2 regions of the Paenibacillus sp. FSL H7-0918 genome follow, and region 2 is predicted to be linked to the other one. Evidence: predicted binding sites of a transcription regulator. Region 2 holds the regulator's gene; the other holds the start of a gene.

Region 1 (11,858 bases), on a different contig from region 2:
CCGTTCCCGTTAAAGTAAAACGGTTGGTAATGAACAATTCATTAGGACCCGGTTCCGCCTTGCGAGCAGTGGTGAAGTGTACACTAGGCTGAGGCCCCGATTCAGTGAACTTATTGTACATAGCCGAAATAACCGTCTCCTTACTGTTTATATATGGTCAGGTATCCAGGTATAACGTCCGCCCACCATAGGCGAGTGGAAATTCGGCATCCAGCCATGTGCTGTAAACTCGCCAGCCGAGTCGAAACCAACCACAAGCATCGCCTTTCCTTCATATTTGCCGTTGGTAATCCACATCTTTGTCCTTATATCCGGTGTTTGTCCTGTCAGATGCCTCATGCGGGCGACAAATACCAGATACCGCTCCAGACTCATTCCCAATTTTCCGGTTTTCTTGTATGTACGCTGTATTTCCACAGCCGTCCGATCCAGCATATCCGGTTCGGTTGTCCGCGGAACGGTGAACCAGAAATCCTCAATTTCCGGAGTTGCTGCGACCAGTTCACTCTCCAGCGCCCAATTGCGGATATTAAACAAGCAGCCTAATTGCTTGCGACTGACGCCTTGGGGAACACATAAAATGATCTCGTTTCTTCGGTCCGCTTCTTCTAATTCTTCTCTCGTAAACTGCGGCATCCGAAGTGAAAATTTTCGCTGGATGATATATTCGATTCCTAATGTTCTGTACCAATTCTCCATCTCGCTCCGGATGTATTCCGGAGAATATGTGTCGTGGACATCACTTTGAAACCTGAACATATCCTCCTTCTGAAGCAAGTGCTCATCGAGCATGACGCCAATCGTATGCAGCGTTTGTTGTCTTAATAGCTCCTTCTCAATCATCGCCCAACCTCCTGTACTGTGTTCAATGCCGACAATATTTCAGGTATGACTGTAAAAAGATCGCCTACGATCCCATATGTGGAGTAATCAAAGATAGGTGCATTGCGATCCGTATTTATTGCAATTATCGTCTCCGAATGATGCATCCCAACCTTATGCTGCACTGCCCCAGACACTCCGCAGGCAATGTACAGTTTGGGCTTGACCATTTTACCTGTCAGTCCGACTTGATGCATACTATCCATCCATCCACATTCTACAAGCGGTCTGGTAACCGCTACTTTCCCCCCAAGCGCATCGGCGAGCGCATAGATTAAACGAAGATTGTCTGCGTTTTGAATGCCTCTCCCGGCAGCAACAATAATTTCTGTAGTCTCGATGTTCTCCTTGCCCGCGGCTTCTTCAATTACTCCCATAAACTGCAGGACTGAGGAAGAGCAAGAATACTGGGAGCTTAGATCAACAATCTTGCCCTGCACGACGTGTGCGGTCTCAGCAGCGGAATAAAAATTGGTTTTTACAGTTGCCATTTGCGGCCGTCTTGCCGGTATTTTTATCTCAGCGAATTGCTCGCCCATTTGCGTCGGTCTGGTAATAATAAAATCCCCATGATCCGGTCCCATCTTCAAATCGATGCAATCGGCGCATAGCCCCGTCCGCAGGCGGACTGCAACTCTGGGGAAAATAGACCTCCCCCATGCGGTAGCCATACCTAGCACGACAGACGGTCTTTGATCCCGGAGCACCGCAGAAATCAAATTATAATGAATATCTTCGGCGTAACGCTGTATGCCCGGTTTGTTCACCATCCACACTTCATTTACTCCCCATTGAAGCAGACGCTGGGCTAGGTCTTCTATACGCTCTCCGACCACCAAAGCACAAATGCGCTGGGCTCTCATAGCCTGCAGCTGTTTTGCTGCGCTAACCAGTTCCGGAAAATATGAAGAGAGCGCGCCTTCAGCATGTTCCACAACAAGGCAAATACCTTCATGCTCAGGGTACGGTTGTCTGGTCTCCTGTACCCTGTCTTTCATTATAATGGCTTGGTTAGGACAGCAAGACGTGCAGACTGAGCAATAAGTACATGCCGCAACGTCGATACGCAAGCCCTCATCCTCATCTTTGATTGCAGCCGCGGGACAGCGTTTTAAACACAGGAGGCAATATGTGCATTGTTCCTGATCAATCCTAATCATCCACTTCTAACCTCGCTGATTTTGCTGATTATCGGCTCCAATACCCGTAGATATTCATCGCTTTCTAGCAAAATCCCCTTTCTTTCGGAGTGCTGTTCGTACACTGAAACTACTTCAGTAGCCGAGCCTGCCAAACCAACCGTCTGTGGGTCAAGGCCAAGGTCATGACACGACCATACCAGAATATCCTTGGTTCTGGCATGCAATTTGGCAGCAATTGTTAGCGGTTTCAACTCAGAGACGGCTGTCATTCCACCAATACTCAATACTGCCGGAAGCCGGCAAGACTGTCTGGTTGTTACCCCTTCGTCATGCTGGCGGTGGAACAATACCTCATCAGTCGAAATATCCTCAAACCGTGTTACATTTATCGCGTGGGGGATATCTAGATACTCACCGATTCCCGGACCTACCTGACCGGTATCACTGTCGGTTGAATGGCTGCCGGTCAGAACCAGATCACATCCACCAAGCTTCTCAACAGCACGAGCCAGTACCAGCGATGTCGCCAATGTATCCGAACCGGCAAAAGAAGCGTCGCTGAGCAGGACAGCCTCATCGATCCCATAACCCATGAACTCCTGTAGAACCGTTTTACAACCGGGAGGGGCCATGGAAATAAGAGTTACATTAGCATTACAGCTATTCTTCAGCTCCAATGCCACATGGATGGCTTGCCGGTCCGGATAGTTTAGCTCAAAGGTTGCCTTCGGTGGCGGTGAGGCCGAGATCTTACGGCCATCATCAATGCCACGCACATTGTATTTGTTCACGTGTGCAATAAACTTTAAACAAACCACTATTCGCAATATATCGCTCCCCCCATCACATTCTGCAGCTTTTTCACCAGAGAAACGTATGCCAAAATGTTTCCAAAAGTACTATTCTTCGCCAGATTACCACTTCCCTTTATTATCATAATATGATTATCATCACATAATTGGAATGAACAATTATTATAGTATAATAATGTCATTTATTTCATTTTTATTTAAATATAATGGGAATATGGAGGTGTAAATTGAGTAAAATTACTTTACCCGTTTCCGATCCACTAATAAATACTTCCAACACTTATGGGACTTTGTTTTCTATTATTTCTTCGGATAACCGCATATGGCCCTGGGTTTATTCCAACTTCATTCAGCTGAGATATGTAACGGATTGGGAAACTTACTTTTTTGACAATCATGAGCTTCTTGTTGATTATTGCCCATTTCTCAATAAGTTCATATTGCCTAGAACCATCATTTCCAAGTGGTCTTCCTTTACGGATTTCGTTGTAGACTCTATCAACGGCGATTGCTATGTATGGTGCCATCTCGACCGGTACTTTATATCTGCATATCAGGAGTTCGGCCAAGAGCACCGTTTTCACGAGACATTAATTTACGGCTACGATCTTGATCGCCAAACAGTCTGCATTCGGGACAATATTACGGGCGGTAAATTTATGACCGCTCAATGCACCTTTTCCGAACTGGAATCTGCCTTTGACTATCTGTGCAGAGAAGAAAATTTTATTACGCGTGTAACTTTGCTTAGCAAAATCGATGCAGAATTTGATTTAAACGTCGAACAGATTGTCGACAGCTTGCAGCGATATCTATCCTCCAAGCGCACATTTGATTTTATTAACCATACCACTACCAGCATTTATGGACAAAGTGTGTACCAACACCTCATTTATCAAATGGAGCACCCTAAAGAGGATGACCCTGAGCTTGACATTAGAGCTTATCATTTGCTGTGGGAGCATAAGAAGCTTATGGTTTTAAGACTTAAATATCTCCAACAAATAGAACTCCTGATGCAATGCAACCGATGGATTGAACGTTGTACTGAGCTTGAAGAACGTTCTCTTCTGAACAGAAATATGGTGCTTCGGTATAATCTGTCCATGGACCCCAAGGTGCTAGACGCACTCAAACATTCTCTGTTGACCATACAAACAGACGAAGCCAAATTATTGGGCGAAATAATAAGCGCACTCGGCTCCAAGGGATGAATTGGAGAATTAGCAGCAGTTGGAGGGACAATTATGCAGACGTTGCAGACGTTAGAAATGGAATATTACTATAATTCTGCAGGGGAGCCTATTGCAGAGGTACAGTCACTGGGAAACTGCTATACCCGTAATATTTTTTTCATGCTAAAAAGGTATGTCAATGACTCTAGCGTATTGTACAAGATGTTTTTAGATGATTTTAATCTGAAATTAGTTACCCATACTGACAGTGACCAGTTTGAATTAAGCTTGAACGAGATCAAAGATCCCGAGGATTATATAACAGTCGCTAATAAACATACTTTTAGCAACAATGCAGAGGCAGCCATCCAGACGATAGAGACACTGTTAGCAAATAACGAAGTCGTATTTGTCAATACGTTAATGAAACGAGTCCCCTTTTATAGAACATTTGAATTAAACCCGGCTCTGGAAACAGATCATATTGTGGATGGGCATATATTTTTGATCCTAGGGCAGACGGCAACTGATTTTTATTTCTTGGACAATTATATAAATTACAACAAAGAGTATTTCAAGCCTTATCCGCATAACAAAAATATCGGTCAAGATGCCAAAACTTCGTTTATAGATGCCTACAATCGGCAGTTTTCCTGTTTCACAGTGCATCCTAATCAAGATGAGCTTGCTGAATTGCCAGCCCGAGCCTCGCTCATTTTAAGAACCGCGCTATCGAATTATTATAAGCCGCCCTCTTGTACCGAAGGGCGCCTTGAATATATCGGACGATCAGCTATCCAGGAACTGAACAATCTGTTTGCAAGTGGACGCTTCATCCTCAATACAAAGATTTCAAACCGCCCCCATGACCTTTACTCTTTAACCCGGACGACGCTCACCCGTCATTCAGATAGAAAAAAAGTATTGCTGTTGCTGCTGAATTCCTTAGCGAATCCTAATGCTCTCAGCGATGTCATTCATTATGCTCGGCAAAGCATCGAACAATGGGAACTTTTAAGGAATGTTATGACCAGGCAGTATATCATGAATGAATTTACACTTACTGACCAGATGGAAGAATACATGGCCTATGTCCTTCATGCGGAAGACCTGTTTTATCATTCCATTGAAAAAAACATCGATAACTTATGCCAAATATAGGATATAAGCGTAACGCCTCATCCTAGAAAAAAAGAGACTTGTCAAATAGACAGGTCTCTTTAAAGTATTTACCGCATTGCCACTTATCACGGCTAATAACAACTTCGCTAACGACATGGAAGGAACGGAGGGTCCGGGTAAGGGCTTTTGCTCATATCCCCCTCCATCCTCCACCCCTTTAAGTCGCTATTCGAGCTTACACACTAGTCAGAATAACAGGCTCACCTTTAGTCACGATAATCGTATGTTCAAACTGCGCTACTCGACCGTTATCTACAACACTCAGCGTCCAGCCATCCGATTGCTGCTCCACATAGTCCGCTCCAGTCGAGAGGAAGGGCTCTATTGTAATTACTTGTCCTTCCTTTAGCACCGTGGTCACTCTTGGATTATAGAAGGGTAGAATTTCAAAAGGCTTCTCATGCAGTGATTTGCCAATTCCATGGCTGCACAGATTACGCACCACTCTATAACCGCGTTTGCGAGCTTCAAGTTCCATCATTCTGCCGATCTCGTTAACCTTCATTCCTGCCCGCAGATGATTGATCACACTCATCATGGTTTCCTCTGTACTCCGGCATAAACGCAGAATATCATCGTTATAGGGCGGCAGTTGAAAAGAAACGCCAGCATCCCCATAATACCCATTCAGCTCAGCAGAGACATCAATGTTGATCAAATCGCCAGCATTAATCACTCTCGGACCCGGAATACCATGAGCAACCTCTTCGTTCACACTGATGCAGGTGCTGCCCGGGAAATTATAAGTTATCTTCGGGGCTGAGGATGCTCCGAAGCTTTCCAGAATCTCAGCTCCAATAAGATCTAACTCCGCAGTCGTCATCCCAGGGGTTACTTTCTTTTTCATCTCGGCGATGGTGTGGCCCACCACTTTTCCAATAGCTTTTAACCCTTCTAAATCTTGTACCGTATCACTTGTCATCCAACACACATTCCTCTCACTTCATGAATTAATCATTTGTCCAGCCTCTGAAATGCACTCCCTACCCACTGAAAAGTATCTTCCACTTGTTTGCCTGCTGCGTTATCGTAGTAACTTCTCTTGAAGCTATGCTCATCAACTTTATCCAGTTTTATGGAATACCGCTCAGGACTGCTGATAAACAGCTGGTTTTCAGGTTTAATAGGCAGTTCTTCTATCACGTTATTTCTTCTGAGTGTAAAAAGCTTGTAGAAATAACCGTTACTCGTTCCATATTGTCCGATCGTAAAATCGGGATCACCATCTCCATTATAATCCTCAAACTGAAGCTGGAAAAAATCATTAAAGGTCTGGGCAAATTGATCATTTAACGGATAGCTACTCAGTGTTTTTCCATGCTTATCAGTCACTACTAGCCTAAATCGGCCACTCCAGTTTCTTCCCGCTAACGGACTCGGTGTAGTCCAATCTTCGCTATATGTCCCCTCTAGCAGTTGCAGATTTAAAAATCCCGCTCTCCCTGTGACCGGAGACAGTTCATTATGTGATAGGGTTACTGGACCTGTTACCTCGACAGAAGTCTCCACAGGGTCTGCCTGTTCAATGTTCTCCGTATCGATTGTTCCATAAATGAGCTTTCTTAACTGGTCAGAGTTTTTTACAGGAATTGTGTAGCCCTGACTGCTGTTCTCTGCTGTAGTAAACATCCCTTCATGTCCAAGTTGATCTCCAAGCGCTATGTAATAATCCTCCGAATAGCCGTCCCCATAAACAAGCTTCATTTCAAATTCCGGACCCCAATCCAGATCATCAGAAAATTTCTTACTCTTGTTCATAGCCTCCGCAAGCGTCTTGATCAAAACAGAATCCTTTAGCGTTAAGCTCTCTGAGTGCAAAGGACGATCCGCTTGTTTCTGATCACTCGTTGCCACGGGTGTCAACGACACGCCTTCGATCCATCTGGCATTGATGAAGCCCAAATCACTTTTACATCCGCTTAACACTACGACCAATAACAAAGGTGCTATCCATATTAACCGCCTAATGCGAATCGCCTCCAATACATAAGCATATTCCAATTATAACAGTGTCTATAAATATATAAAAACGACTTTATGAACACGCGATTAAAAAAAGACTACAACCTGCTTATTAAAGCGTGGTTCTAGTCTTAGAATGGCAATTGATTAGATTGCTCCCATCGTTTTGAGCCAAGCATCCGCAATAAGTGCATGACCTGCAGGAGTAGGATGTACTCCATCATATGCCCAGTAAGCCGGTTCTGCTTTTACGGAAGCCGCTGCAAAAAGTCCATCTAGCGGAACCAGCGGCGCCCCATATTCACGTGCCAGCTCGCGGACAATATGAATTTTAGGATCAAGATCCTGACGCCAAGTTCTACGATCTTCCGGTACAGGCAAAACAAAAGGCTCTATAAGCACTAATTTAGCATCTAAAGATTTCTGAGTGCGTTCGATCAGGTCCCGATATGAAGCTTCAAACTGCTCGGGAGTGGTTTCTTCACCAGAATCAAAACGCCGCCAAGTGTCATTAATTCCAATATAAATGGACACCCAAGTCGGCTTCAAATCCAGACAATCCTGATCCCAACGTCCCTGTAAATCAACAATACGGTTGCCACCAATACCACGGTTAATAAAAGTAAGATTCTTCTCTGGATATAAATACCCCAGACGAGCGGCGACCATCATTGCATAACCTACTCCAAGTGATGAAGCGTCTTCATGATTACGCCCCCAGTCTGTTATGCTGTCCCCTTGAAACAGAATGACATCGTTTTGTTGGAATATCATAAATGAAATCCTCCTCTAACTACCTCTGTTAATATAACCCAATCTATTATATCAAATACAATGAATACAGCCTACTGTGAAACATCAATAATGCAAACATTTCACTAAAAAAACAATAACAAAAACCCCGCTCAGATTTGAGCAGGGTTTAGGGTTAAACTATATTAGTAAGCTAGGCTGAACAATCCTTTAATGTGGGACAAGTAACGGATATTACTTGCTTCCTTCATTAGAGTTGCAGGCAAGCCTTTTAACGGAGTAGAACTTGCACCAACGATGGCAACACCGTCTTTACGGCCTAAGCTAGCAAGTGTACCAGAGTTGATTGGGCTAAAGCTTTCAAACGATTTATTTTTCAAGAAGGCATACAGATTGTATCCGATCAATTCACCCATTTGCCAAGCAATTTGCGCAGTTGGAGGGTAAGGACGTCCATCTTCTGCAAAGACCACCGCGCTGTCACCAGCAACGAATACATCTTTGTGGGAAGTGGATTGCAAGAATTCATTCACCGTTGCACGACCTCGGTTAACTTCAAGACCCGATTCGCCGATGAGTGGATTTCCTTGTACGCCACCAGTCCATACAAATGTGTTAGCAATAATTTTTTGACCGTCTTTCAAGTCAATCGCATTGCCTTCTACATTCGTAACAGGAAGACCTGTCAGGAATTGAACACCACGTTTCTCCAAGCTTGCTACAGCACGTTCGATTAATGCATCTGGCAATACTGGAAGGATTTTAGGACCTGCTTCAACGAGCATTAGCTTAATTTCTTTAGGATCAACGCCATATTTTTTAGTAAGTGTAGGCAATACATCCGCGATTTCACCAACAAGCTCAACACCTGTTAAGCCGCCGCCACCGATCAGGATGTTTGCATCTGCTTCATTTTTCGATTTCGCATATTCACGAATACGATCTTCAATATGTTGATGAATTTTGTTAGCATCTGCAGCTGATTTCAATACCATACTGTATTGTTCAAGCCCTGGAATGCCAAAATAAGCTGTAGTGCTGCCAAGACCTACAACAAGCGCATCATAAGTAAGTGTCACACCATCAGAAAGAACAATTTGTTTGTTCTCCACAGAAAATGAATTAACCTTCGCGATTTTCAGGTCAATATCTTTCCCTGCGAAAAGCTTAGTTAGAGGCATAGCTACAGCACCCTCTGCAACATTACCTGCTGCAAGACGATGCAATTCTGTAATGATTTGGTGTGTAGGATACTGATTAACTACAGTAATTTTAGCTTCATCTTTTTTGAGATATTTGCGTACGGTTAAGGCGCTTAGTAGACCACCATAACCTGCTCCTAGAATGACAATATGTTTAGACATGATGTTTCCTCCGTCCCTTACGTATAAGATATGAAAATGATTATTTCTGCTTACTGCGTTCTCCAGCAACTTGAAGGTATGCATTTACGAAACGGAAAAGCTTTTGCGCTTGTGGATCTTTCAACAACTTCATAAGACCAAAAAGACCAATAACTTCGTTACTTTCATTCGCACGATCTTTTGCTTCGATCACTGTAGCTGCCATATTCTTCGCGGAATGCACTACAGGTTCAGCAAGTTCTTTAATTGCACTTACCGTATCACTTTTCAAGACATCATCCGCTGCGACAGTTTGCACAAAGTCATAGGACTTTGTAAGCACGCCAACAAGCTCAGTTAATTTTGGCAGCTGTTCCACCAAGACTGTTAATGATTCCTGAACTTCTGGTTTCAAGAGCTGTTCTAGAACATCCATTTGTTCCTTGCTAACAGCTACTTTTGGTGATTCTTGTTCAGGTTGTGTTTGAGTGATTGATTCTGACATATCCAAATCTCCTCTGCAATAAGCTTTGCTGCTTAATAGTAATGAAAAACATAAGAACTTTTAACGCCATATTTCTATTATAGCACTTATCAAGTTATAAATGTCACAAAGTTTTTGAATTTCCATAAAAATTTGTGATTTTTATTACATTATAATAAATTATTTAAATTACTAGTGTTAATTAAAACCGTTTGAGTGAATTAATGTACAAATTCATTCAAATTCTTCTCAGTTTTCAATAAAACATCCACAATGTCCATATTCTTCTCTGTTAGAAGTAACCTGAAATAAAGAGAACGCAGGAAGTTCTTTGTATTTATTCGATTAACGTACTGGCTGTGGCTTCTAGGCCAACTGCCACATTGCGCCAAGTTGAGAATCCAATCGGTTATAGACTGCTGTGGAAGTAAATGATGATCGATGATTGTAACTATAATAGTAGCAATCCTTTCATCTTCTTCGTCCCTGAATATGTATTGATCGTTATAAAGCATCTTTTGAATAACTGCCAGAACCTCTTCCCGCACCGCGGCATCACTCTCCGAGCATAAAACCAGCTCATCCAAGGCGTCGGCGCCATGGGCTGCTGCGTGTGCCCAGCCTTCTTTTTCCATATAACCTCTTAAGTCCCGTTCTTCCTCATAATAACGAATCAAACCCTGCTTCACCTTTATAAATTCAGAGCTATCCAATATAGCCATTTCCCTATGCCTCTGGAGAATAAGAGCAACAACCAATACAGAAAATGTTCTTGTATACACCGTCAGATCTTCTTTATTCCCAATGTGATAAAAAAGATGCTGCTCGTCAAGAAGTATCCACAGCAGTTCACGAAGCTCCGCATCATTAAACCAATGTTTCTCATTAATCCATTTGTAGAATGTGGAATAAATCAATTCATCACGCAGTACAGGCTCGGGATCTCCTATATGCTCAAGCATCAACTTCACATAATCCTTTATGTCCTCTCCACTTCTAAGCTCGTAGTCATTCTCTTCGATTCTTTGCAAATCTATCATCAATTGTTCTCTACTATTAATCAATTTATCCACCCTTTCATCCACTGTGTTTCTACATATCCTAATATCCTAATTTATGTCCTATTTTTTGACAACAGGGTGTTCAAGATTAACTTCAATAAATTTTATCATTGACGAATTTTTTAAGCTGTGTTATTTTGAGTTAGTAACATTTAGTTAGTTCATTTACAAATATCAGGTGTTGATATTTTACAACCGAATACATACACAACGGAGGAATACTTATGAGCGCTTTTACAGACTTGATTCAGTCACGCAGATCCGCTATGAATTTTGTGGAAGGGGTTATCATCCCTCAGAATGAATTAGAGGAAATGTTCTCTTATGCCAGATTGGCACCCTCGGCCTATAATCTACAGCATACAAATTACAAAGTGATATCTAACGAGAGCTTAAAAGAAGAAATTCGCGAAGCAGCTTACGGCCAATATAAAATCCATACTGCTTCAGCAGTTATTGTAGTGCTAGGAGATAAGCATGCTTATCAGCAGGCTCCAGAAATCTATGGCGGGCTTAAAGCTTTAGGAGCGATGTCACAAGAGGAATATGATGAGCAAATAGAGATGATTAACAATGCTTACATTGATAAGGATGCTTTTCAAAGAGATGAAGCAATACGTAATGCCTCTCTCTCTGCCATGCACTTTATGCTGATCGCCAAAGATAAAGGCTGGGATACCTGCCCGATGATCGGCTTCGATGCTGATGCTATCCAATCCACCTTGAATCTGCCGGATCATATGGTACCTGCTATGCTGATCACGATCGGCAAAGACAAAAAACATAAAATCAGACCCCGCGGCTACCGTAAGCCAGTTAACGAATTCGTTGAATTCATCTGATTATAGATACAGCAAAACGTTCCATCCGAGGCAAGTAGCGGGTGGAACGTTTTTTAATTGGAACTCATCATGAAGATAATGAACCGTACGCCCGATATACAAGAGGGGCTCTACTTCGCATATTGTAAAATGGCTATCGCTGCTCGTTCCCGTCGTTCGGAGTCATCACAAATCAAAGCATCTTTCAAAATATTAAGCGCCTTAGAGAGTGTCTCCTCAT
Region 2 (11,858 bases):
TGGGACATATCGGGCTTACTCCGCAATCCGTGAATATGATTGGTGGCTACCGGATTCAAGGCAAAGATGCCAAAGATGCGCAACGCCTGATGGATGAAGCTAAGGCGCTTGAGGCCGCAGGTGCTTTTGCAATCGTTCTGGAGCTGGTAACGGAAGAAGTAGCCCAAGCGATCTCTGAAGCGCTTAGCATCCCAACCATTGGGATCGGTGCAGGCCGTTACTGTGATGGACAGGTATTGGTTTTCCATGATTTGCTGCGGTATGCCTCACCTTACCGTGAGAAACGTTTTGTCAAAACCTATGCGGATGTGGGTAATGTAATCCGTGAGGGCATCAGCCAATATGTGAAGGAAGTGAAGGGACGTTCCTTCCCAGATGAAAGTCACGTTTTTAATGCAGATGAAACGGTTTTGGAATCTTTATATGGCGCTGCAAGAAAGGAAGGGAAATAAATGAGAGTCGTCAGAAGCATGGAGCAGCTGCGCGAAGCTTTGGAGTATATGAGACAAGGCGGGCACGCCCCGATTGGGTTCGTTCCTACGATGGGATACTTGCATGACGGACATGCCAGTCTGCTTCGCCGGGCTGGAGAAATGAGCAACACAGTGGTAATGAGCATTTTTGTGAATCCATTGCAATTCGGGCCAAACGAGGATTATGATTCCTATCCGCGTGACGAGCGTCGTGATTTGGAGCTCGCTGAACGTGAGGGAGTAGATATTGTATTTATCCCCAGTGTGGAAGAAATGTATCCGCAGCCTACTCGGACTACGGTCTCGGTATCGGAGCTTACTACCCGGCTTTGTGGGGCATCCCGCCCTGGGCATTTTGATGGTGTAACCACAGTGGTTAATAAATTCTTCAATATCGTACAGCCGGATTATGCTTTCTTTGGGCTGAAGGATGCTCAACAAGTTGCTGTGCTTCGCCGAATGGTGTCCGATCTTAATATGAATATCGAAATTATTCCTTGTCCGATCGTTCGTGAAGGGGATGGACTTGCACTCAGCTCACGTAACGTATTCTTGTCTCCAGAGGAGCGTAGTCAGGCATTGGTGTTATCTCGATCCTTACGTGAAGCACGTCAGTCTATTGAAGAAGGAAAAGTAACAACCGTTGCTGAAGTGCGGGAATTGTTGACATCGGTTATTTCCAGCTCCCCTCTAGCGGTGATTGATTATGCGGAGATCTTAACATTCCCTGATCTTGAAGGATTAGAGGATGAAGCTCTTTTATCAGAAGTGGATGGGGAAATTATAATAGCGCTCGCCGTGAAGTTTGGCAGAACACGCTTGATTGATAATAATGTATTTATTCCAAAGGAGGTTGCTGCACTTGTTTAGACATATGATGAAATCCAAAATTCACCGCGCAACAGTAACGGAAGCGAATTTGAACTATGTAGGCAGTATTACCATTGATGAGAGCTTGATGGAAGCCGCGGACATTCTTGAGAATGAAAAAGTTCAAATTGTGGATAACAATAATGGTTCGCGACTGGAAACCTATGTAATCCCTGGACCGCGCGGAAGCGGAGTGATCTGTCTTAATGGTGCCGCAGCTCGTCTTGTTCAGCCGGGCGATACAGTAATTATCATTTCGTATGCGATGTTGTCCTCAGAAGAACTGGAGTCACATAAGCCAACGGTGGTATTCGTGGATGAGAATAACAAACCAGTGAAGCTGGCTGATCATGAATTGCATGCTACAATCGCTTAATGTATGGACTTACGCCATGTAATGAATGGCAGGGATGAAAGACCCCGATCTCGCAGAAAATGAAGTCAGGCAAGCTGAACTGATTTCATCTTCAGTAAGGGGGGATCGCCCATGTTTCAACATTTGTTTGCTGAAATGAACAAGGTGCTTCAGGAGATCGTAACAGATTACCCTACAGCGGAGGGTGCCCGCCGGAACGAGCTTTTATGCAATTATAATATGCTGCATAGACTGAGCGACAAAGTGATGGATGAATGGCTCGCTTTTGCTGAGAAGCTTAGTTCCTTTCGCGAAAGTGCGGATTTTACAGCAGTGGTCGAAGAGGAAGTGCCGGAACAGGAAGCACCAGAGCTATGTATGGATTCCTTTGTAAGAGGTCAGGGGTATTATAAGCTGCTGATGTATGGAAAGTGTATTGATCAGTTTAAAGAAGTTATTGCGCAATACCCGGATAGCTTGGCTGCTCGATTATATTTAGCCATCTCTTATCTGCAGGAAGGTGACGGTGAGGCCGCTTGGGGTCATCTGAACCATATGCTGGGCTTGATACGGGAAACCAAGCTGAAAGCCATGGTTTATAATGCTTTAGGCTGCATACGAGCCTCACAGGAACGTTTCAATGAAGCGCAGGAATTATTTGATCTTGCTTTGCAGCATGACCCTGCGCTTCCGGAACCAAACGTTAACTTAGAGGTATGCCGCCGTCGTGGAGGGAAGCTGCATTTTGGAAATCAGCTGGTTTCCCTTTTGTAAAAGAATAACGGTTTTGGAAATTTCCATTCAAGCGATGCATCCCCTGAACCAGTGGTGTGCATCGCCTTTTTTCGCAACTTCTGTTATGCTGATTAAGAGTCTCAATTGAAAGGGAATAGAATTATAATGAAATTTGCCGTGCTTGATTTTGAAACAACAGGAACCCAATCCGTGGGTGAAATTATCCAGGTTGGCCTTGCAATTATAGAAGAAGACCGGTCCATCTCCCGGGTATATGGTTCCTATGTCAAGCCCGGAACGCCGATTCCTCCTTTTATAACAGGTCTGACGGGGATTACCGATGATGATGTTAAGGATGCGCCTGAGCTGGATGAGATGATGATGGAGCTTGTTCCGCTCTTGGATGATGTTGTGCTTGTAGGGCATAATGTCGCTTTCGACTTCCATTTTTTACAAAATGCTTTAGATCGTTGTGGTTATTTGCCATTTCAAGGGCGGATTTTGGATACGATTGATTTTCTGAAAATTTGCTTTCCTTCGCTCACATCTTATCAACTAGGCTCTGTCAGTGCTCATTTTGGAGTGACACATGATCGTCCGCATCAGGCAGATAGTGATGCACTTGCGACTGCTTTAGTGCTGCTGAAATGTCTGGAGGAGCTCTACGAGCTGCCGCTGCTTACGATCCAGAGACTCTGTGAGCTGTTTACCGAAGAGGATAGTGATCTGGGCTGGTACTTTGATGGTCTGCTGCGAGAGCGGGAAGCGGAAACGCTACAGCCCGAAGGTGATCTGACTTTCTATCGTCAATTAGCGCTTGCAGTAGGAGATTGGACGGAGTTAGCGCCACCTAGAGATGAGCATGCTGAGAATCCGCTAGCGAATTTATCTTTTACTGATTATATGGACGAAGTAACCAAACGACTTAAAGACACATTACCGCAGTATGAAAGCCGGGAAGCTCAGGATATTATGATCAATGAGGTGATGACGGCACTTGCCGAAGACAAACACCTACTGATCGAAGCGGGCACAGGAACCGGTAAATCGCTCGGTTATTTGTTGCCTGCCATTTATCAAAGCGTTCGCACCAATGAAAAAGTCATGGTCAGCACTCATACCATTAATCTGCAGGACCAATTGCGCGAGCGGGATATCCCTTTGTTAACGCAGGTAGTTCCTTTTCCGTTTAAAGCTGCTATTTTTAAGGGAAGAGGGCATTATTTGTGTCTGCGTAAGTTTGAGCATAAAATTAATAAGAAGGACTTTATAAGCCCAAGGGAAGATGCGCTTACTGCCGCTCAGATGATTGTATGGCTCACTCAAAGTGAATCAGGGGATGATGAAGAGCTGAATTTAAGCGGCCGGGGCGGTGACTTCTGGGAGACGGTGGCAAGCGATACCGATTCCTGTCTGGGCCGTTCTTGTCCTTGGTTCCGCAAATGTTATTATCATAGGGCCAAGCATGAAGCTGGGATTGCTGACGTGGTTATTACGAACCACTCCAAGCTATTCGCAGATGTTAAGGCTGGGCACCAGCTGCTTCCGGCTTACGAGCATCTTGTCATTGATGAAGCACATCATTTAGAAGATGTGGCTGGTAAACATCTTGGCATGCATATGAAGCATTTCACTGTGGCACACACGTTATCGCGACTGTATAAAGATAGCCGAAACGGACAGCTTCCTGCTCTGCGTCAGATATTACAGTCGTCAGGCAGTGAAGAGGCTTCAGAATGGAGCGGAGTCATCGATCGGATCTACCCGGATCTGCTTACCGTCAAAGAAACCTGGGATGCACTCAGCGACAAGCTGTTCAGCCTTTTGCCGGAACGCAGTGATGCAGGGGCAGGGGAAGCGGGACAACTGGTTATGCGGTTGATTCCCGCCCGTAAGCCGAAGGATTGGGATGAATTGGTTGCGCTAGAGAACACTATGAATCTGACGTTAAGCGACATCATCCGTAAGGGTGATAAAATGCTTAACGAGATGCGCGACCAGGAAAGCCAATCTTCAGCAGACAGTCTTGTTACTGATATTAGCGGTTTATTTAAGGATTTGGCTTCCATCCGTGAGCAAGTAAGATTCTTTATGGGGCTGAATGACGATAATGTAGTATATTGGCTGGAGGCAAATGGAAATTACCGCAGCAAATCACTGCAGATGTATGCCGTCCCTGTGGATGTTAGCAGCCAGCTTAAAGAGTTGTTCTTCGATAAGAAAAAAAGCATCGTGCTTACCTCGGCGACGCTGTCTGTAGATAAGTCTTTTCAATTTATGATTGATAATCTCGGACTTAACGAAGCTGCAGAAGAGGGACGTCTAATGACCTCACTCCTTCCATCTCCCTTTAAGTATCGCGAGCAGGCACTGCTAGTTATACCGCGTGATTTTCCTAGTGTGAAGGGGAGTGTGGGCGATGCTCGATTTGTCGATACACTCGTACAGTCATTATCGGAAGCTGCTAAAACAACACGTGGGCGGATGCTGGTTCTGTTTACTTCTTATAAAATGCTGCGTCAGGTATATGATCCGCTTAAAGAGGCTTTGGCCTCACAAGAGATTACGGTGCTTGGTCAAGGCGTGGAAGGTGGCAGCCGGAGCAAGCTGATCCGCCGCTTTCAGGACAGTGCAGCATCCGTATTGCTGGGGACGAGCAGCTTCTGGGAAGGTGTAGATATTCCAGGTGAAGCACTGACTTGCCTGGCCATCGTGAGACTTCCATTTCAACCGCCGAATCACCCGTTGGCGGAAGCGAAGTCGGAGTTATTACAGGCCCAGAAGAAGAATCCGTTCATGAAATTATCTGTTCCTCAAGCGGTTATTCGTTTTAAGCAGGGATTCGGAAGACTGGTTCGCACGGCGCAGGATCGCGGAATAGTTATTGTTTATGATACAAGGGTTATTGAATCTCATTACGGGAAGTATTTCCTTTATTCATTGCCTGGTCCCAAAATGGAGCATATGCTTACTGATCAAATGGTCCCTCGCATAGCGGAATGGCTAGAGGATGGCGGCGCTTCTTAAAACGCTCGTCTTCAGTTTAGCTCCTCCTTATCCTTAAGGGCGGTGTGTTACAGTACCGTCCTTAATAAGGAGAGGTAGACGTTTGAATATGGATTTTCACAAGAACATTACTATTTTTAGGAGGAAAAATATGAAATCGGATAAAATATCAGAAGCCGTTGTTCGCAGACTACCTGTGTACTTGCGTTTTTTGAATGATCTCCAGAATCGCGAAATATTAACAGTTTCCTCTCAGGAACTTGGACAAAAGCTTGATCTTAATCCCGCACAGATTCGTAAGGATTTAGCATATTTTGGTGACTTCGGCAGAAAAGGTATCGGATATGATGTAACGTATCTTATTGAGAAAATCCGTCATATCCTGAAGCTGGATCAACAGCTTAATGTAGCTTTAGTTGGAGCAGGTAATCTCGGACATGCCTTGTCTAATTACAATGCATATCTCAAAGATACTATGAAAATTACGGCTATATTTGATTCGTACGCTCCTAAGGTTGGACGTAAGATCAACTCCCTTACTGTGCAACCGATGGATGAACTAGGCAGCACAATTCGTGAGCAAGGTATTCGCATTGCCATTATTACCGTACCTGATTCAGAAGCTCAAAATGTAGCAGATATCCTCATTTCTTCTGGGATTGAAGCAATTTTGAACTTTGCCCCTGTGATTCTGAAGACACCACCGAATATCCGGGTGCATGCAGCTGATTTTACAACTGATCTGCAAAGTCTTGCTTATTACTTGCGGGATGGAAAGGAAGAAAGTGAACATGAACAACAATAAAACGATAATTAAGGGCGGGTATTTTCTGACTCCGGGAACGGATGAGCCGGTTCTGAGTGGATATATGACTATTGAAGATGATTTAATCACTTACATAGGAAAAGAAGAGCCTCAGATGGAAGCTGGAGTGCAAGTGGTTGATGGCAGCCGTCTGCTGTTCATGCCTGGACTTGTAAACACACATGGTCATGCGGCGATGTCTTTGCTGCGTGGATATGGAGATGATTTAGCGCTACAAGTGTGGCTTCAGGAGAAGATGTGGCCAATGGAGGAAAAGTTCTCCGGTGATGATGTATACTGGGGAACCTCCTTATCTGTATTGGAAATGCTGAAGGGTGGAACTACGACCTTCCTCGATATGTATGATCATATGGACCGAGTAGCCGAGGTAGCTGAGTTATCAGGTATCCGTTCCGTATTGATGCGTGGTGTGATCGGGTTATGTCCAGAGGATGTACAGAATCACAAGCTTGCGGAAGCGATTTCTTTTGCCCGTAACTGGCATGGAAAGGCTGACGGTAGAATTACTACTATGATCTCGCCACACGCCCCTTATACTTGCCCTCCGGACTTCCTGGTTAAGTTTGTGCAGGCAGCGCATGATCTGGATTTACCGATGCATACTCATATGTCCGAAACGAAACGTGAAGTGGAACAAAATGTGGCGGATTACGGGTTGCGTCCTGTAGCTCACTTAGAGAAGCTTGGCATGTTCACACGTCCCTCGATAGTTGCACATGGTGTTCATTTAAATGATGAAGAGATTGAGATCTTGGCTCGCCATAATGTGGGTGTATCTCATAATCCGGGCAGTAATTTGAAGCTGGCTAGCGGAGTGGCTCGGGTTACTGATCTTCTAAAAGCTGGTGTGAAGGTGTCTCTTGGCACGGATGGCGCGGCAAGCAACAATAACTTGGATATGTTTGAAGAGATGCGGCTTGCAGCTCTCATTCATAAGGGTGTCAGCGGTGATCCAACGGCTGTTCCAGCTCCAGAAGCTCTGCGTATGGCTACAGAATATGGCGCGCAATCCATCTTTTTAAATAATGTAGGCAGACTTGCTGTAGGGATGAAAGCAGATTTCATTGCTATTGATATCGATCAGCCACATTTGCTGCCACACACAGATCTGTTGTCTCATGCAGTTTACTCTGCTAGCGCTAAGGATGTTGAGCATGTGTGGGTGAATGGTAAACAGGTCATCAAGCATGGACAATGCTTAACCCTGGATGAGGAAGCTATCCGGCGTAAAGCGCAAGAAGCCTTCGAAGGTTTATTGAAGCGTTAAGTCTGGAGAATAACGAATAAATAATAGGCTGCGACTTTTTGCTTTTAGCAAAAGTTGCGGCCTTTTGTGTATTTTTAAGGCTGGGAAAGCTAGAAAATTATGAAATTTTGGATAAACGCGCGGGTGTGTTATATAATCAAAAAAGATATATTACTAGAAAGGGAGCTGTACCTTGAAGAAAAGGAAAAAATGGATCCTCCTGGGGTCAGTTCTGATTCTGCTCCTGGGGTTTGGACTTATCCAGTTCTATGCCTATATTATGAAAGATCAATGGAACGAGCGTGATATCGCTAAGGATGTTGCCAAAACCAGAGCGGGTCTAACAGAGGTAACCAAAGCACAAAAATCGGTTTGGGATGAAAATGCAGTGTACTGGGTATTAACTGGGAAAAATGAAGCCGGGACTGCTCTTATGGTCTGGGTCCGCTTTACGGTAGATGGAAAATTTGCTGAAGGCGACGACGCAGTGTTTGCTGAGGAACTAAGTAAAGGAACCTCGGAAGCCAAAATACGCGGCATTATCAAAGCTGATCTTCCGGACATAACGATTGAACGCTTGCTGCCGGGAGTATATAACGGAGAGTATGCTTGGCAGCTTTTTTATAAACAGAGCGGTCGGTATTATTATCAATTTTATCGCTTTTCGGATGGGTCCCGAATGGGCGAAGGTTACAGTTTACCTAAAAGTTAAGCTGAACATAAGGAAATTAAGGGTGGCATAGTAAACAAGCGAACTTTATTATAAGTTCGCTTGTTTACATTTATTTGATGTACAAAAGTGATATACTAAGTGATATACTGAATGGGTGGTTATCACCGAATATTCTCTTATATTCACATACGAAAATAGGCTGATTGATTAAAAATCAAGGCCGATTTTGTCGAAAGTGAGGAATTTATTTGGTATTGATGGAAATATTTAAAAAATTAAATTTTAAATATATTCACATTTATTTTGAAATTAGTATATACACCTGTGATATACTACTACTTGTAATTAGAACAGCAATAAGAGACTTCAGTCTCTCTGATGAGCTCTCAAGTAGCTATAAATTATTATAATGAGCTTTATATTTTGTCATCTTTGAGAGGAGGACGTTTCTTGAAATTACGTCTTGTACCTGTGCTGATAACGTCTCTACTGTCGGCTACTCTATTGTTTGGTGGCTTCTTTTTGTATCGTCAGTTTGCAATGCAGGAACCACTTCAGAAGATTGTATCTCAATATGAGGGCGTCAATAATTCTCATATCAGTATTAACCGCAATGAGGTCACTTTGAAACTTGATCTCCAGCCAGGCACGAAATTACGTGAACTGGTTCAGTACGTCTCCCAAGAAGGAAAATCGATGATTGATGGACGTACACTAAAACTTGATGTAGAACAGAACTCCAGTGAACTGCTGGATGAATACTGGGATAAAGCGATGTTCTCTGTAGCCGAAGCTATGGAGAGCCGTAAATATACACTTATACCCACAGAACTTGATGGACTCAAAGCGCAATATCCACAATATAAAAATGTGATAGCCTCAACAGAAATTGATGACAATAATGTCTATGTAAGCTTGAGTAATGGAAAAGAAAGCAAATTTATTATTTTGCCGCGTAAACCTGCGACATTGGGGGTATGGAATAATGCCTAAATACCTTAAAGAAATTCTAATCGGATTTGTTCCTGTCTTGTTTATTTTTATGGCTTTTCTAGGCATTAATATATTCCCGATTGTAATTGCTGCTGGGATGCTCACGGCGTTACTTATCATTGCTCATTTAAGAGGCGGACTTGCGGTAAATGCAGGTGCCGGGAAGAAACGCAAGAAGGATGGACCTTCAAAGCTTACTTTTGAAGAAATTGGCGGGCAAGACAATGCAAAACAGGAGCTTCGTGAAGCGTTGGATTTTTTGATCCGGCATGAGGAAATCAGCAAATTCGGGATTCGGCCTTTGAAAGGGATTCTGCTTACAGGCCCTCCAGGAACAGGTAAGACCCTCATGGCTAGAGCAGCAGCACATTATACGAACTCTGTATTTGTGGCAGCATCAGGCAGTGAGTTTGTAGAAATGTACGTAGGTGTCGGTGCCGGCCGTATCCGCGATTTGTTTAAGGATGCCCGTACCCGCGCCCTTAAGGAAAACAAGCAAAGCGCTATTATTTTCATAGATGAAATTGACGTAATTGGCGGAAAGCGTGAAGGCGGACAGCAGCGAGAATATGATCAGACCTTGAATCAGCTGTTGACTGAGATGGACGGGATCTATAACAACGAAACACCACGCATTCTACTGGTAGCAGCCACTAACCGTAAAGAAATGCTTGATTCAGCATTGCTGCGTCCTGGCCGGTTTGACCGTCATATTCAAGTGGACATGCCTGATAAAAAAGGCCGCAGATCGATTCTCGAATTGCATGCCAAAAATAAGCCGCTTCATGCCAATGTGAACCTCGACAAAATTTCCGAAGAAGCCTATGGTTTTTCCGGTGCTCAGCTCGAAAGTGTTATGAATGAGGCAGCAATTTATATGATGCGTGAGGAATTGACAGAGGTTGAGCAGCGGCATCTGTCGATGGCGATTGACAAGGTTATGATGGGGGAAAAAACGGACAGAGAAACTAACCACGAAGAGAAAAAACGTGTGGCGATCCACGAATTGGGACATGCCATTATGGCAGAACTGCTTCGTCCGGGAAGTGTCAGTCAGGTTACGCTGACTCCGCGGGGGCAAGCCCTTGGTTATGTACGTCACAATCCTCAGCAAGAGCAGTATCTGTACACCAAAGATTATCTCGAAGATCAGATTATGATCGCACTTGGTGGAGCGGCTGCAGAAGAAATGTATTATGGCGGACGAAGCACAGGTTCACGTGGCGATTTTGATCAGGCCCTGAATATTGTCGAAACCATGATGAAATCCGGATTGACTTCGTTGGGTATTGCCAAGCTGGAAATGGTTACCACTGAAGAGCTTATGAAGGAAAACAGTAAAATATTGGACGAGTTGATGGTACGTACTCACGACCACCTTGAAAAGCAACGAAATGTATTTGATTACTCCCTTGACATTTTAATGAAGGAAGAAGTGCTCTCTGGAGAGCAATTTCGATGTCAATTTCGTGACAGCGTGCGTTTACCAGCATAAATATTTATGCTGGTTATTTTTTTTTACTTTTCAGGCATGCTAAGATATCATTATATGTCGGGCTTTATAAATTTTTGCGACAGACAAGGTACAATACAAAAGTATAGATACCTGAAAGGATGGAGACTTTTTTATGAATTTCAAGAAAATTGGTGTCATCGGCGGTGGCACAATGGGACAAGGGATTGCCGAAATGCTGGCAGCCAAGGGCCTGGATGTATTGCTGGTGGAGAAAACCCCTGAGAAACTGGACTACTCCTACGAAATGATCGAGACAAGTCTAGATAAGCAACTGGAGAAATGGGCGATCACTCAAGCTGAGAAGAAGCTGATTCTTAGCCGCATTCAAAAAGTGACACATTTCGCAGAGCTGAGCTCTTGTGACATGGTTATCGAAACAATCGTTGAGGATTTAGAAGAAAAGAAAAAAATATTGAATCAACTGGATCAAGTATGTCCAAACCACATTATTCTTGCCAGCAATACGTCAACACTTAGCTTGACTGAACTTGCAAGTTCTACAATGTATCCGGAACGCGTGATCGGAATGCATTTCATATACCCTGTAGCTAAAGTGGATCTTGTTGAAATTGTACGCGGTCTGAAAACTTCAGATGCTACTTTTGAAGATACAAAATCCTTTGTTGATGAAATTGTTGAGAAAAAAGGTGTAATGATTTATGAATCCCCAGGATTTGTAACATCACGCCTCATTTGCTTGTTTATCAACGAAGCTATGCATGTACTGCAAGAGGGCGTTGCCTCCGCACAGGATATTGACGATGCTATGCGTATTGGTTATCAATTCCAATATGGACCGCTTGAAATGGCTGACAGATTTGGTCTGGATTCGGTTCTTGCTGCACTCGAAAATATGTTCCGTGAATATGGTGAGCTGAAATATCGTCCTTCCACGATCCTTAAGAAGATGGTGCGTGCAGGACAATTAGGTATGAAATCAGGCGAAGGCTTCTTCCAGTACGACAAGGATGGTGACCGTATATGAATATTCTAGTAATTAACTCCGGTAGTTCTTCTTTAAAATATCAATTGTACAATATGGCTGATGAATCCGTTTTGGCTAAAGGTTTGGTGGAACGTATCGGGATGGATTCCTCCATTCTGAACCATAAACCTACTGGTAAAGCTGAAGTAACAGAAGTAAGTGAAATTTTGGAGCATAACA

What was found. The regulator Rex, encoded in region 2, represses fermentation and respiration genes when NADH is low (regulators of the CRP and FNR family bind a similar motif). The targets are predictions, from matches to a motif close to TTGTGAAATATTTCACAA.
Region 1: a site for Rex is predicted at 9,889-9,906, ahead of MHI15_RS25470 (DUF1641 domain-containing protein). Genes of this name have one in related genera too.

The regions. Positions count from the first base shown of each region.
Region 1 covers NZ_JBBOWJ010000004.1:95,196-107,053, forward strand. Annotated here, with positions in the region: gene MHI15_RS25420 (hypothetical protein) at 1-121, opposite strand, end outside; gene MHI15_RS25425 (hypothetical protein) at 148-843, opposite strand; gene MHI15_RS25430 (FAD-binding protein) at 840-1,952, opposite strand; partial or broken gene MHI15_RS30810 (4Fe-4S binding protein) at 1,956-2,042, opposite strand; gene MHI15_RS25435 (electron transfer flavoprotein subunit beta/FixA family protein) at 2,039-2,815, opposite strand; gene MHI15_RS25440 (hypothetical protein) at 3,064-4,050, shown strand; gene MHI15_RS25445 (hypothetical protein) at 4,084-5,172, shown strand; gene map (type I methionyl aminopeptidase) at 5,369-6,115, opposite strand; gene MHI15_RS25455 (hypothetical protein) at 6,148-7,134, opposite strand; gene MHI15_RS25460 (SGNH/GDSL hydrolase family protein) at 7,303-7,929, opposite strand; gene MHI15_RS25465 (NAD(P)/FAD-dependent oxidoreductase) at 8,094-9,272, opposite strand; gene MHI15_RS25470 (DUF1641 domain-containing protein) at 9,313-9,756, opposite strand; gene MHI15_RS25475 (DUF2785 domain-containing protein) at 9,957-10,799, opposite strand; gene MHI15_RS25480 (nitroreductase family protein) at 11,021-11,638, shown strand; gene MHI15_RS25485 (hypothetical protein) at 11,749-11,858, opposite strand, start outside.
Region 2 covers NZ_JBBOWJ010000001.1:780,349-792,206, reverse strand. Annotated here, with positions in the region: gene panB (3-methyl-2-oxobutanoate hydroxymethyltransferase) at 1-452, shown strand, start outside; gene panC (pantoate--beta-alanine ligase) at 453-1,343, shown strand; gene panD (aspartate 1-decarboxylase) at 1,336-1,719, shown strand; gene MHI15_RS03705 (tetratricopeptide repeat protein) at 1,831-2,472, shown strand; gene dinG (ATP-dependent DNA helicase DinG) at 2,599-5,460, shown strand; gene MHI15_RS03695 (redox-sensing transcriptional repressor Rex) at 5,591-6,244, shown strand; gene MHI15_RS03690 (amidohydrolase) at 6,231-7,532, shown strand; gene MHI15_RS03685 (cell wall elongation regulator TseB-like domain-containing protein) at 7,705-8,223, shown strand; gene MHI15_RS03680 (hypothetical protein) at 8,635-9,177, shown strand; gene MHI15_RS03675 (AAA family ATPase) at 9,170-10,672, shown strand; gene MHI15_RS03670 (3-hydroxyacyl-CoA dehydrogenase family protein) at 10,806-11,678, shown strand; gene MHI15_RS03665 (acetate/propionate family kinase) at 11,675-11,858, shown strand, end outside.